DNA from 4 places in the Serratia marcescens subsp. marcescens ATCC 13880 genome. Region 1 is predicted to be linked to each of the others. Evidence: predicted binding sites of a transcription regulator. Region 1 holds the regulator's gene; each other region holds the start of a gene.
The links. The regulator CRP, encoded in region 1, controls carbon source genes, mostly activating them, when cyclic AMP is high. The targets are predictions, from matches to a motif close to ATGTGANNNNNNTCACAT.

Region 2: the regulator CRP is predicted to act here: its motif matches at 1,155-1,172, upstream of deoC (deoxyribose-phosphate aldolase).
Region 3: the regulator CRP is predicted to act here: its motif matches at 1,493-1,510, upstream of yrbN (protein YrbN).
Region 4: the regulator CRP is predicted to act here: its motif matches at 2,073-2,090, upstream of mlc (sugar metabolism global transcriptional regulator Mlc).

Annotation. Positions count from the first base shown of each region.
Region 1 covers NZ_CP071238.1:4,742,299-4,745,919, reverse strand. The annotation lists gene J0F90_RS22755 (YccS/YhfK family putative transporter) at 1-1,457, opposite strand, end outside; gene crp (cAMP-activated global transcriptional regulator CRP) at 1,508-2,140, opposite strand; gene J0F90_RS22745 (OsmC family protein) at 2,523-2,930, shown strand; gene J0F90_RS22740 (phosphoribulokinase) at 2,969-3,621, opposite strand, start outside.
Region 2 covers NZ_CP071238.1:1,716,529-1,720,149, reverse strand. The annotation lists gene ybjG (undecaprenyl-diphosphate phosphatase) at 1-125, shown strand, start outside; gene J0F90_RS08140 (aldose epimerase family protein) at 162-995, opposite strand; gene deoC (deoxyribose-phosphate aldolase) at 1,215-1,895, shown strand; gene deoR (DNA-binding transcriptional repressor DeoR) at 2,047-2,811, shown strand.
Region 3 covers NZ_CP071238.1:453,158-456,778, reverse strand. The annotation lists gene J0F90_RS02130 (DEAD/DEAH family ATP-dependent RNA helicase) at 1-1,416, opposite strand, end outside; gene yrbN (protein YrbN) at 1,406-1,480, opposite strand; gene nlpI (lipoprotein NlpI) at 1,603-2,487, opposite strand; gene pnp (polyribonucleotide nucleotidyltransferase) at 2,616-3,621, opposite strand, start outside.
Region 4 covers NZ_CP071238.1:2,360,415-2,364,035, forward strand. The annotation lists gene J0F90_RS11385 (MFS transporter) at 1-984, opposite strand, end outside; gene J0F90_RS11390 (LysR family transcriptional regulator) at 1,132-2,022, shown strand; gene mlc (sugar metabolism global transcriptional regulator Mlc) at 2,182-3,399, shown strand; gene bioD (dethiobiotin synthase) at 3,544-3,621, shown strand, end outside.

The sequences.
Region 1 (3,621 bases):
AGGCGCGGTACCAGAAAATGCGAGCCGTTCAGCGCCAGCAGCTGCAGGGTGTAAACCGCCGTGACCGTAAAGCCAATCACCGACAGCCCGTAGTTCTTGCGCGAAACCAGGTAGGCCAGCAGGGTGATCACCAGCATGATGCTCAGCGTTTCTCCCTCCGGCAGCTGCAGCTGCAGCAGCCCGGCCGCCAGCAACAGTCCGGCAATCGTGCCCAGCGCACGGTGCTGAATACGCACCCGGGTGGCGTTATACCCGTTTTGGCTCACCAGCATGATGGTGAGCAGGATCCAGTATGGCTTCGGCAGGTTGAAGACCGCACCCAGGCTGCTGCCGACCGCCAGCGTCACCCCCAGCCGCGCGGCGTTGCGCAGGGCGGTGGATTTGAACGACAGATAGCTGGCCAGCGCCGGCCAAAACGGCAGGCGGTGCTGGCCGGGCATCAGGTCGCGGCGGTACAGCGGATGCTGGGTGCGCAGCAGGCGGGCGATGCGGCTGAAGTGGTAATAACAAAACTGGCCGACCGGGTTATCGGGATGCTGCGCCGCCATTTTTTCCAGCGCCGCCAGTTCGTGGCTCATGGAGAAGCGCTTCGAATGCTGATGGTAGAGGATATCGTGCGCCACCACGCGCAGCCGGCCGGCGATCACCAGTGCATTGCGGCGAATGATCGCTTCGGCCTGGCTCTGCTCCACCAGTTTTTGCACTTCCTCCGGCAAATGCAGGCTGACGGTGATGTGCTCCTGCAGATCCATCGCCACCTGAAAGGCGCGCTGCAGGCGCTTTTGTTCGAGGTTGTTGGCGTGCGGCAGGAAATTGAGCTGTTGGTACAAAAGGCTGATCAGATCCATCACCTTTTGCTGGCGCACCAGCAGCGGCGGCAGCGCGGTTTGCGGATCGGTGTGCTGGGTCAGAAGTGAGTATTTGGCTTCGAAATAGTCCGCCAGCTCCAGGTAGAGCTGGCTCAGCGTCTCGCGCATCGGCTGCTCTTTCCACAGCTTGAACCAGAACCAGGTGAATAAGCCGTACCAGACGGTGCCGATCGCGTACAGCAGCGGCGCCTGCCAGAGAGGCACCGTGCCGGCCGTGCTGAGAGCGAAAATGGCGGCCACCAGCGCCGCCGGCAATAGCCGGGCGTGCAGCGGGCTGATTTCACCGGTGACGCCGAGCAGCAGCGCCAGGCCCAGCATCAGCGCCGGCAGCGGTACGTGCCACAGCAGCGCCTGTTGCAACAGCACGCTGCTGAAGGCGAACAGCGAGCCGCCGACGATCAGCCGTTTAAAGAAGCGCTTATGCGGCGTGTCCAGACCGGCGATATTGCAGCAGGCGGGCACCAGAGAGAACATCAGGCCGAGCTGCAGCTGGCCTATCAGCAGGCCGAACAGCACCGGCAGGCACAACACCAGCGTTTGTCGCAGTGCGTAGTTGATTTCCGGGTGGTAGATCAGGCGGCGCCACATGGCAGAGAGCAGATAAAAAAACGGCGCAGATTGCGCCGTTTCTTCGGAGATTAACGGGTGCCGTAGACGACAATGGTTTTGCCGTGGGCGGAAATCAGGTTTTGATCTTCCAGCATTTTCAGAATACGGCCAACGGTTTCACGCGAGCAGCCGACGATCTGGCCGATCTCCTGACGGGTGATCTTGATCTGCATGCCGTCCGGGTGAGTCATGGCGTCGGGTTGCTTCGCCAGATTCAGCAGGGTTTGCGCGATGCGGCCGGTCACGTCCAGGAAGGCGAGGTTGCCCACTTTTTCGGAGGTGACCTGCAGGCGGCTCGCCATTTGGGCGGACAGACGCATCAGGATGTCCGGGTTCACCTGGATCAGTTGGCGGAATTTCTTGTAGGAAATTTCGGCCACTTCACAGGCGGTTTTCGCGCGAACCCAGGCGCTGCGCTCCTGGCCTTCTTCGAACAATCCGAGCTCGCCGATGAAATCCCCCTGGTTGAGGTAGGACAGGATCATCTCTTTACCTTCTTCATCCTTGATCAGCACCGCGACGGAGCCTTTCACGATGTAGTAAAGCGTTTCGGCCTTTTCACCTTGGTGAATCAGCGTACTCTTCGATGGATATTTGTGGATATGGCAATGAGACAGGAACCATTCGAGAGTAGGGTCTGTTTGCGGTTTGCCGAGAACCATTCGCTGTTATCCTCTGTTGTTATCGCTGCCTTGTGTCACAGGGGTCAGAGTTCCCTGTAAAACCCGCCTGTAGCCGCAGTCATGAGCGAGGGCTACCGGCAAGTTTTGAGGCGTGTCATAAAAATACGCTGTCGCTCTAGCATATTAACTTGCCGTAAGCGCTGCAAGCTACATTCTGTTAACATACCGGTAAAGGAGCCTTTCTCTGGGCGTTTCCCTGAAATACAGTGTCCCGGAAAGATTTATTGCGGCTCTGTTTGTAGCACAGAGTAAGGCGGGTGTCTCGTGTTGTCTCGCTTCAGCATGATTAGCATCAGGTTACGTTGCCTGTTTCTATGCGAAAGCGTACTCTGATTTTAAGAAATCAACCGGAGTGACCAGAATGCAGGCAAGAGTTAAATGGGTGGAAGGGTTAACGTTTTTGGGTGAATCGGCCTCCGGCCATCAGGTGCTGATGGACGGCAACGCCGGTGATAAAGCGCCCAGCCCGATGGAGATGGTGCTGATGTCGGTGGGCGGCTGCAGCGCGATCGACGTGGTCTCCATCCTGCAAAAAGGGCGCAACGACGTGCGCGACTGCGAGGTGAAGCTGACCTCCGAGCGCCGCGAAGAAGCCCCGCGCTTGTTCACCCATATCAACCTGCACTTCATCGTTACCGGCCAGGATCTGACCGACAAAATCGTCGAGCGAGCGGTGAACCTGTCGGCGGAGAAGTACTGCTCGGTGGCGCTGATGCTCAACAAGGCCGCCACGGTGACCCACAGCTTCGAGATCCGCCAGCCGGCGTAATCGAGACGGAGCGCGGCTCGGCGCCGCGCTCAACGCGCTTATTCGATTTTCTTGCCTTCCAGCAGCCGCTGCACCAGCGGCGCCATGATCAGCTCCATCGCCAGCCCCATTTTGCCGCCCGGCACCACTAACGTATTGATGTGCGAGATAAACGAGCCCTGCAGCATCGCCAGCAAGTAGGGGAAGTCGATCTGGTCCAGGCCGCGGAAGTGGATCACCACGAAGCTTTCATCCAGTGAGGGAATGGCCTTGGCGGCGAACGGGTTGGAGGTGTCCACCGTCGGCACGCGCTGGAAGTTGATGTGGGTGCGCGAGAATTGCGGCGTAATGTAGTTGATGTAGTCTTCCATCGAGCGCACCACCGAATCCATCACCGCTTCGCGGGAGTGGCCGCGTTCGCCGGTATCGCGGATCAGCTTCTGGATCCACTCCAGGTTGACGATCGGCACCACGCCGACCAGCAGATCGACGTGTTTGGCCACGTCATGGTGCTCGGTGACCACGCCGCCGTGCAGCCCCTCGTAGAACAGCACGTCGGTCGGCGCCGGCAGCGGCTCCCACGGGGTGAAGGTGCCCGGCACCTGATTGTAGGGCACCGCTTCGTCGTAGGTGTGCAGGTACTTGCGCGAACGGCCGGTGCCGTTTTTGCCGTACTCGATAAAGCTCTGCTGCAGCAGGCCGAAGTCGTTGG
Region 2 (3,621 bases), 2.1 Mb from region 1:
TGGTCGGCTGCCTGTTCGCTCAGCTGGTATGGAATCTGTTCGGTGATGTCCTCGCCGACAAGCTGTCGCGTCTGTATCGCTTCCTGTTTGCCTTCGCCATTCGCCGCGGCTGGGTGAAAGAATAACCGCATAACATGACAGGGGCGTTACCGCCCCTGCTTTCACACCACGCCGGTGGTCACGCAAAACGCCCGCGTTTTTCCCGCTCCCAGCATCACCCCCTCACCCTCTGGCGCATTCGGGCGGCAGTTCGCCGGCTGGATAAAAGCCAGCAGCCGCCTGTTGCCCTGGACAGCGATGCGCCGCAGGCCATAGTTGAATTGCCCGGTGGCAAAACGCGTCACATAGCGGCGGCCTTGCGGCGCCAGCATAAAGAACTCGGCCTGATCCACGTAGCGCGTCAGATCGTCGGAGCACAGCAGTTCCTGCCCGATCGTATCCCCTGACAAAGCCGGCGTCGGCAGGTTCTGGCGGAATACCGCGTCGGGAATGCAATCATAGTTGAGGCGGCAAACATAGCGCAGCGGCTGCGGCCGCTCGCCCAGGTTGGTAATCTTCATCTCTATGGCGAACTGCGCGCTCTGGGCCGCCAGACGCAGCGCCGGGCCGATGCGCCAACGCTCGCCCAACCGCTCGCCTTCACCGTGCAACGTCAGCTCATCGCCCGCCAGCTGCAGCCACACGCGTTGCATCTGGATCGGCGCGCCGTCGTGACCCGGCCAGGCGGGACAGAACGCGGCGTCGTCAGCGCGCTTTCTTCCGGCGCCCCGCGCGCTGCGGCGGCCCGATTTCAGCGAATGACCGTCAAACTCAGCGTCCCAGATCGCGAGGCCCTGATACGGTAAAACCCTCAGCGCGCCACGGCAATTCGCCAGCGTCAGCATCAGCCCGCGTTCTGCGCAGCGATGCGCGCTCACCGCGAAATCCGCGTTGCGGAACAGTTCCTGCCGATGCGTCCCGAAAGCTTCAGGAGCCAGATCGATGTTGATCTCCATCTTTTTTCCCCTCGACGTTTCGCCCGTGCAGGCCGCGAGCAGCCACTGAAAATGTTATTAAAATAACAAATAACTCTCCCCTAAGTTATACAGATAACAGTGAAGTAACTATGATCTCGTCGACATTTTTCAAATCCCGCTAGGTTTATCGATGTTGGAATGTTATTATTTTCACATTACCTATCCATGCTCTTTTCTCAACTTCACTAAGGAACCGCGATGACCACCGAAAGCATCGATTACGCCAGCTATGTTGACCACACCCTGCTGGCCATGGACGCCACCGAAATGCAGATCGCCAAACTGTGCGAAGAAGCGCAGCAGCACAACTTCTATGCGGTATGCGTCAACTCCGGCTATGTGCCGCTGGCGGCCCAGCTGCTGCAGGAAAGCACCGTGAAAGTCTGCTCGGTGATCGGTTTCCCGCTGGGCGCCGGCCTGACCGTCGCCAAAGCCTTTGAAGCCAAAGCGGCGATCGCCGCCGGCGCGCAAGAGATCGACATGGTGATCAACGTCGGCTGGTTGAAAAGCGGCCTGCTGGACGAAGTGAAAGCCGACATCGCCGCCGTGCGCGAGGTTTGCGCGGCGATCCCGTTGAAGGTAATATTGGAAACCTGCCTGCTCAGCGATGCGCAGATCGTCCAGGTTTGTGAAATGTGTCGCGAACTCGATGTCGCCTTCGTGAAAACCTCCACCGGCTTCAGCACCGGCGGCGCTCGGGAAGAGCACGTCAAACTGATGCGCGAGACCGTGGGCAGCGAAATGGGCGTGAAAGCTTCCGGCGCCGTGCGCGATCGCGCCACCGCCGAGAAGATGATCAAAGCCGGCGCCACGCGTATCGGCACCAGCTCCGGCGTCGCCATCGTCTCCGGCGCCCAGCCGGCGGCGGGCAGCTACTGATCGTCGGCTCGCCCTGACGGGCATGGCCATACACTCCGATGCGGGACAATACGGGCGGCTGATGCGGCCCGATATTGCCCCGCATCGTTGTGTTTAGCGTCGGAAATGCCGGCTCGCCTTTTATCTCTATTACCTGTGGGAAGACGGATCTATGGAAACGCGGCGCGAAGAACGTATCAACCGGTTAGTTCAGGCGTTAAAACGCGCTGACAAGATCCACCTGAAAGAAGCCGCCGCGCTGCTGGGGGTCTCGGAGATGACCATTCGCCGCGATCTAAGCGCCGAACCGGCGGCCGTGGTGTTGCTCGGCGGCTACGTGGTGACCGATCCGCGCAGCAACGGCGTGACCAACTACTTCGTTTCCGATCAAAAAGCCAAACAGGTCACGGAGAAACGGCGCATCGGACTGCTGGCAGCGCCGCTGATCAATGAAAACGACACGGTGTTTTTTGACTGCGGCACCACCACCCCGGCGATCATCGACGCCATCGCCGACGAGCTGGCTTTCACCGCCGTGTGTCATTCGCTGAACACCTTCCTGGCGCTGCAGGACAAACCGAACTGCAAGGTGGTTCTGTGCGGCGGCGAGTTCAAGCCGAACAACTACATCTTTTCCAGCGTCGGCGGCCGCAACGAGCTCGATCACATCTGCCCGAACATCGCCTTTATCTCCGCCGCCGGCCTCAGCCTGCAGCACGGCGCCACCTGCTTCAACTTCGACGAGCTGGAGATGAAGCATCGCGCCATGGCGATGGCGCAGCAAAAGATCCTGGTGGCAGACCACAGCAAGTTCGGCAAAACCAAGCCGGCCTGCATCGGCCCGCTGATGCAGTTCGATCGGGTGATCACCGATCGCCAGCCGGGCGCCGACTTCCTGGCGTTCTTCAACGACAACGCCATCGCTATCCGCTATTAATTCGCCTTCAGCGCCGTCATAACCGACGGCGCACCGCGTCGATATCCCTCTTTCCCCGCCGGAAAATGAACAAATAATGCGCAATCAATTCGCGTTTTTCGCTTATCCGCACGCAACATCAGGTTAATAAAATGCAACAGCTCACCCGAGTGATTATTTTTTCGCAGGCTAAACACGCGGTCGGCTGGGTGAATTAACGGCTATTTATGGCTTTTATATGATAAATCGTGCCAAAGGCCAGGAAGTTTAAATAAACGGCGGTTTACGCGATTGCAGCAAATCTCACCAATACCTGTTAGGTATCTGTTATTTATATGATGAATGGTTACGCATTTTTATCCGCTAACCACGTAAGTAATTTCCCTTCGTTACTAGCGGTGAATTTTAAATAAAAATCATTAAAAACAAAAAGATAAATTCAATTTACCTTAAAAACACAATGTGATCCACATCACTAAAACTGCTTAATCCGGGTTTTTAGCTAGATCCAAAACCACGCATAAAATATATTGCTCGGCTTGCTGCTGGGCACAGCGCTTTATCCGGCTAATTATTGTACAAGCCACATAATCGCAGAAATTTTTATGAGAGCGTTCTCAGCACAAAATCTTACACAAATGTGCAACAAATGCGCGAAAAATCGATGAAAAAGCAGATAACTGCACATATTACGCATTTGAGAGCAGGATCACGGTTGTTTCTACTGTAAATCGTTATCTTGCCGCCAACAAAAATCGACAGGCAATGACCTGTCGGCAGCGGTAACGACTTTTATCACCCGTGAAGGTGAAAAGTCTTTAGTGAATTACC
Region 3 (3,621 bases), 830 kb from region 1:
ACGCGGACGATCGCCGTCACGGCTGTCACGACGGTCACCGCGACGATCGTCACGGTCGTTGAACTCGCGGCGCTGACGCGGTTTGAAGACCGGATCCGGCGGCAGGATCAGCGGACGTTCGCCCTGAGCCATTTTCAGCAGCGCTGCGGCCAGGGTTTCCATATCCAGCTCTTCTTCCGGCTGCAGTTTGGTCAGCAGTGCGCGGTACAGGTCCAGATCGCTGCTTTCCAGCTGCTGCTGAACTTTCGCGGCGAACTTGGCCAGACGACGCTCGCCCAGCAGTTCTGCGTTCGGCAGTTCCACTTCAGGGATGGTCAGCTTCATGGTGCGTTCGATATTGCGCAGCAGGCGGCGTTCGCGGTTTTCCACGAACAGCAGCGCGCGGCCGGCGCGGCCCGCACGACCGGTACGGCCGATACGGTGAACGTAAGACTCGGAGTCCATCGGGATGTCGTAGTTGACAACCAGGCTGATGCGCTCAACGTCCAGGCCACGGGCCGCAACGTCGGTCGCGATCAGGATATCCAGACGACCGTCTTTCAGACGCTCCAGAGTCTGCTCACGCAGCGCCTGGTTCATGTCGCCGTTCAGCGCGGCGCTGCTGTAACCGCTGCGCTCCAGCGCTTCGGCCACTTCCAGGGTCGCGTTCTTGGTACGGACGAAGATGATCGCCGCGTCAAAGTCTTCGGCTTCCAGGAAACGCACCAGCGCTTCGTTTTTACGCATGCCGTAGACCGACCAGTAGCTCTGGCTAATGTCCGGACGGGTGGTCACGCTGGATTGGATGCGCACTTCCTGCGGCTCTTTCATGAAGCGGCGGGTAATGCGACGGATCGCTTCCGGCATGGTGGCGGAGAACAGCGCGGTCTGATGTTCAGCCGGGATCTCAGCCATGATGGTTTCTACGTCTTCGATAAAGCCCATGCGCAGCATTTCGTCGGCTTCATCCAGCACCAGACCGCTCAGGTTGGAGAGGTTCAGAGTGCCGCGCTTCAGGTGGTCCAGCAGGCGGCCTGGGGTACCCACAACGATTTGCGGGCCCTGGCGCAGAGCGCGCAGCTGCACGTCGTAACGCTGGCCGCCGTACAGGGCTACCACGTTGACGCCGTTCATGTGTTTGGAGAAATCGGTCATCGCTTCGGCAACCTGAACCGCCAGTTCGCGAGTCGGCGCCAGCACCAGGATCTGAGGTGCTTTCAGGTCTGCCTGCAGGTTGTGCAGCAGCGGCAGCGAGAACGCTGCAGTTTTACCACTACCGGTCTGCGCCATGCCCAGCACGTCGCGGCCGTTCAACAGGTGAGGAATACACTCAGCCTGGATCGGAGATGGTTTTTCATAGCCCAGATCGTTCAGGGCGGAAATGATTGGAGCAGACAGCCCCAGATCAGCAAAAGAGGTTTCAAACTCAGTCGTCATGTACACGTGCCTCATTAATAATGGCAGCCAGTCTACATAACTCGTCGAGAAAATTTTCAGTCATTTTCATTGAAAAGTGTGAACCGGCTCAAATTAGATTATAAAACGAACAAAAAAGCCCTCGCCCGTGAAGGCGATAACTTTGGTTAAAAACCAATGTCCATCAGGCTGATAGGTGTTCGTCAGCTATTGCTGGTCCGATTCCGATAGGTCGTCTTGCTCTTGGCCCAAAAGCGCCAATTCCAACAATGCATAGCGGTGCTCAACGAAGTTGTGAACGTTGTTAGACACCGTCAGTTTGAACAGCGCCGAAGCGGTGTCCTTGTCCCCCAGACTCAGGTAGTGTTTACCCAAATAGAAGTCAGTTTCACTGAGATGCTCAGCGAGCGAAGTGTTATCCGTTGCATCTGCCTTGAGGCGTTCCATCAGCGTTTTTTCGCTGATCTTGCCCAGGTAGAATTCGACAATATTCCATCCCCATTGCCCTCTGTCCGCTTTGTCATAGCGCTGCTGAAGCGCTACCTCGGCCTTCTTGGGATCGATTTCTCGCTCCACCAGATACAGCCATAACGAACGGAAGGGATCGTTTGGGTCGTCTTGATAAAACGCCTGCAGATCATCCTGCGCCAACGGGAAGCGGCCGCCATAATACAGTGCGATGCCCCGGTTTAAACGCGCGTAATTGTAAGTTGGATCAAGCTCTAGTACAGAATCAAACGCTTCATAGGCAGCATCAAAATTGCCTGCCTGCGTTAAGTAAATGCCCAGGTAGTTGAAAACTTCCGGCATGTCGGGACGTATCGCCAGCGCCTGCGAGAAATCATTGCGCGCTAATGCACGTAACCCGAGGCTATCATACAGCACACCGCGCTCATATAAAAGCTGTGCGCGTTCGTCATCCGTCAGTGCCCGGCTGGCAAGAATTTGTTCCATGCGCGCCAGGATCACTTCCTGCTGCAACGTTGGCTGCAACGGGATTGCCAAAACTTCGTCTTTACGCCAATCATGGTTGCTGCATCCTGCCAGCATGAGTGCTGTCGCAACGTAACACCAGCGCAAGAAAGGCTTCATTTCCCACTCCCGAAGACAAACATTGGATGAACGTCCTGTCCTCCGTTTGCTAAAACGCGGGCATCCTACCCGCGCGATACGAACAGCTCCCAACCCCGTGGCGGGGAGCTGTAAAACTATCTATACAGTTATTCTGCTTCAGGCGCAGGTGAACCCGCTTCCGGCGCCATCGCTTCTTTGATGCTCAGACGCACGCGGCCCTGACGGTCAACTTCCAGTACCTTAACCGGCACTTCCTGACCCATCTGCAGATAGTCGGTCACTTTCTCAACGCGCTTGTCGGCGATCTGAGAAATATGCACCAGGCCTTCTTTACCACCGCCGATAGCGACGAATGCGCCGAAATCAACGATACGGGTCACTTTACCCTGATAGATACGGCCCACTTCGATCTCTGCCGTGATCTCTTCGATGCGACGGATAGCGAATTTCGCTTTCTCACCGTCGGTCGCAGCGATTTTAACTGTACCATCATCTTCGATTTCGATGGTAGTGCCAGTCTCTTCGGTCAGCGCGCGGATAACGGAACCGCCCTTACCAATCACGTCTTTGATTTTATCCGGGTTGATGCGGATAGTATGAATGCGCGGTGCGAATTCGGAGATATCGCCGCGCGGAGTGCTGATAGCCTGTTCCATCACGCCCAGGATGTGCAGACGCGCGCCCTTGGCCTGGTTCAGAGCCACCTGCATGATTTCGCGGGTGATGCCTTCGATTTTGATGTCCATCTGCAGCGCGGTGATACCGTCGCGGCTACCGGCCACTTTGAAGTCCATGTCGCCCAGGTGATCTTCGTCACCCAGAATGTCGGACAGAACCACATAGTTGTCGGCTTCTTTCACCAGGCCCATCGCGATGCCCGCAACGGCAGCCTTGATTGGCACACCGGCGTCCATCAGCGCCAGAGACGCGCCGCACACGGAAGCCATGGAAGAAGAACCGTTGGATTCGGTGATTTCAGACACCACGCGAACCGTGTACGGGAAATCTTCCGGTTTAGGCATCATAGCCAATACGCCGCGTTTCGCCAGGCGACCGTGACCGATTTCACGACGCTTAGGAGAACCGACCATGCCGGTTTCACCTACGGAGTACGGAGGGAAGTTGTAGTGGAACAGGAAGCTGTCGGTCTTC
Region 4 (3,621 bases), 2.4 Mb from region 1:
CACCTGCGGCAGCGCGGTAATCAGGATCCCGATCAGCATAATCACGATCGACGCCAGCAGCACCGGGCCGCGTCCGAAGCGTGAGGTGAGCGCGCCGGCCTTGGGCGAGCTGTAGGAACCGGTGAGGTACACCACCGACAGCAGGCCGACCACCGCCTGGCTCAGGTGATAAGGATCCGCCAGCAGGCGATAACCGATGTAGTTGAACAGGGTGACGAAGCTGCCCATCAGCAGGAAACCCTCCGCGAACAGCAGCGGCAGCCCCTTATCGTGCCAATGCAGTTTGAAGTTGATCAGCAGGGTGCGCGGGCGCAGCGAGCTGGCGCGAAAATGCCGCGAGGCAGGCAGGATACGCCAGAACATGCAGGCGGCGGCGAGGGCGAACAGGCCGATGACGCCAAGCGATACGCGCCAGGAAAAGAAATCGGTCAACACCCCGGTCACCAGGCGGCCGCTCATGCCGCCGATCGAGTTGCCGCTGATATACAGCCCCATCGAGAAGGCGACGAAGCTCGGATGGATCTCTTCGCTGAGATAGGTCATGCCGACCGCCGCCACGCCGCTCAGCGACAGGCCGATCAGCGCGCGCATCAGCAAAATGCCGTGCCAGCTGGTCATAAAGGCGCAAATCAGCGTGCAGACTGCCGCCAGCAACAGCGCCACCACCATCACCGACTTGCGGCCGATGGCGTCGGACAGCGGCCCGGTGAACATCAGGCCGATCGCCAGCAGGCCGGTAGAGACCGAGAGCGACAGGCTGCTTTCGGCCGGCGAGACGCCGAAATCTTGCGACAGCACCGGCAGGATCGGCTGCACGCAGTAAAGCAACGCGAAGGTCGCCAGCCCGGCGGAAAACAGCGCCAGCGTTACGCGCATAAACTGCGGCGTGCCGCGTTCGATATAGGGGAGTTTGTTGTTGAGGGTGGAGCGTTTTACTTTTGGCGCAGCGGCCGCGTCATCGTTGGCGGCCAGCGTCGATGGCATCGCGGCCGCAGAACGCACAGGGGTTGTCACAGCGTTTCCTTACCGAACTTCGGGGAGATAAACAGATACTTTGCAGATAACAAAATGATAGGGAGCGGCGATTTTTTTGTCTAATATATTAATAATTCAAATTAAGATGTTTTAAATATGAATATCGAACTGAGACACCTGCGTTATTTTATCGCCGTGGCGGAAGAGCTGCATTTTGGCCGCGCCGCCGAGCGGTTGCGCATCTCCCAGCCGCCGCTCAGCCAGCAAATTCAGGCGCTGGAAGAGATGGTCGGCGCGCGCTTGCTGGCGCGCAACAACCGCAACGTCAGCTTGACGCAAGCCGGGGAGATGTTCCTCAAAGAAGCCTATCAGGTGCTCGATCAGGTCGGGCGCGCGGCGGAAAAGGCGGCGCGCCTGGATCGCGGCGAACTGGGGGAAATGACCATCGGCTTTACTTCTTCCGCACCCTTTATCGGCGTGGTGGCGCGCAGCCTGCGCGCCTTTCGCCAGCAGTCCCCGCAGGTGCACATCAAGATGCGCGAAATCAACACCAAACAGCAGATCGAACCGCTGCTGAATGGTGAGCTGGATCTGGGGGTGATGCGCAATACGCGGCTGCCGGAGGCGCTGCGCTATCAGCTGCTGCTGCGTGAGCCGCTGGTGGCGGTGGTGCCGGAAGGGCATCCGCTGGCGGAAACGCCCGGCGGCGCGCTGCGGTTTCAACACTTGGCGCGGGAGCCGTTCGTGTTCTTCTCGCGCGAAGTGGGCACCGCGCTGTACGACGAAATTCTGCTGCTGCTCGGCAAAGCCGGCATTACCCCGTATATCACCCAGGAAGTGGGGGAAGCGATGACCATCATCGGGCTGGTCTCCGCCGGATTGGGCGTCTCGATTCTGCCGGCGTCTTTCGCCCGGGTGAGGGTGGACGGCGTGCGCTATTTGCCGCTGGCGGAGCCGGACGCCACCACCGAAGTGTGGCTGGTGCATCACCGCCGCCGGCCGCTGACCGCTGCCGCGCAGGCGCTGATGGCGTTGATGCTGAAATGACGTTGAACTTGGGCAAATAAAAATCAATTCACGCTGAAATTGCGAGGAATTTGTGCAGCAAATCACATAACTAATCAAATAGTTGACGCTGTATGACAAAAGCCCCACCATAACCCCTAGTCTTTATTTAGAAGCGCGAAAAATTGTAGGAGCAGGTTTGTGATTGCGGTTGGGCAGCCTGGGCATATCGATCAAATCAAGCAGACCAATGCGGGGGCGGTTTATCGGCTAATCGATCAGCTGGGCCCGATTTCGCGTATCGAACTGTCAAAACGCGCGCAGCTGGCGCCCGCCAGCATCACCAAGATCGTGCGCGAACTGCTGGAAGCCCATCTGGTCAAGGAAACCGAGTACCAGGAAATCGGCAGCCGGGGCCGCCCGGCGGTGGGGCTGGTGCTGGACACCGAGGCCTGGCATTACCTGTCCGCCCGTATCAGCCGCGGCAGCATCACGCTGGCGCTGCGCGATCTCAGCAGTAAACTGGTGGTGGAGGAGCAGCTGCCGCTGGCGGCCGAACACCCCGAACCGCTGCTGAAACGCATCCTGACCGAAGTCGACCAATTCTTTATCCGCCACCAAAGCAAGCTGGAGCGGCTGACGGCGATCGCCATTACGCTGCCGGGCATGATCGACGTGCAGTCCGGCGTGGTGCACCGCATGCCGTTTTACGACGTGCTGGAGATGCCGCTCGGCCCGGCGCTGGAAACCCGCACCGGTCTGCCGGTTTACCTGCAGCACGACATCAGCGCCTGGACCATGGCCGAGGCGCTATATGGCGCCTCGCGCGGCAGCCAGAACGTGATTCAGGTGGTGATCGACCACAACGTCGGCGCCGGCGTGATCACCGGCGGCCACGTGCTGCACGCCGGCAGCCACAGCGTGGTGGAGATCGGCCACACCCAGGTCGATCCCTACGGCAAACGCTGCTACTGCGGCAACCACGGCTGTCTCGAAACCGTGGCCAGCATCGAGAACATGCTGGAGATCGCCCAGCAGCGGCTGAGCGGCTCGATGAGCTCCAGCCTGCACGGCGCGCCGCTGACCGTCGAATCGCTGTGCGACGCCGCGCTGGCGGGCGATCAGCTGGCGCGGGACATCATTCTCGGCGTCGGTCACAGCGTGGGGCGCATTCTGGCTATCATGGTCAACCTGTTCAATCCGGAGAAGATCCTGGTGGGCTCGCCGCTCAACCGCGCGGCGGAGATATTGCACCCGGCCATCGTCTCCTGCATTCGCCAGCAGGCGCTGCCGGCCTACAGCGAGCAGGTCAAGGTCGAATCCACGCAGTTCTTCAATCAGGGCACCATGCCCGGCGCGGCGCTGGTGAAAGAGGCGCTGTACAATGGTTCATTGCTGGTGCAACTGCTGCAAGGCTAACATCAGAACTTCTTATTAATCCTGCAAAAGATTGAGCTACCTCAAGCCCCTACGCGGCAGCATCCCCTAGAATTTTTCCGAAAGACTTCTTCGCCGCCGGTGCGGCGATACATTGTTAACGGGGCATTCTGGGGCATTTTATTCATGTTGAAGCGTTTATTTGTGACAGGCACGGATACCGACGTCGGTAAAACCGTGGTTTCCCGCGGGTTGATGCAGGCG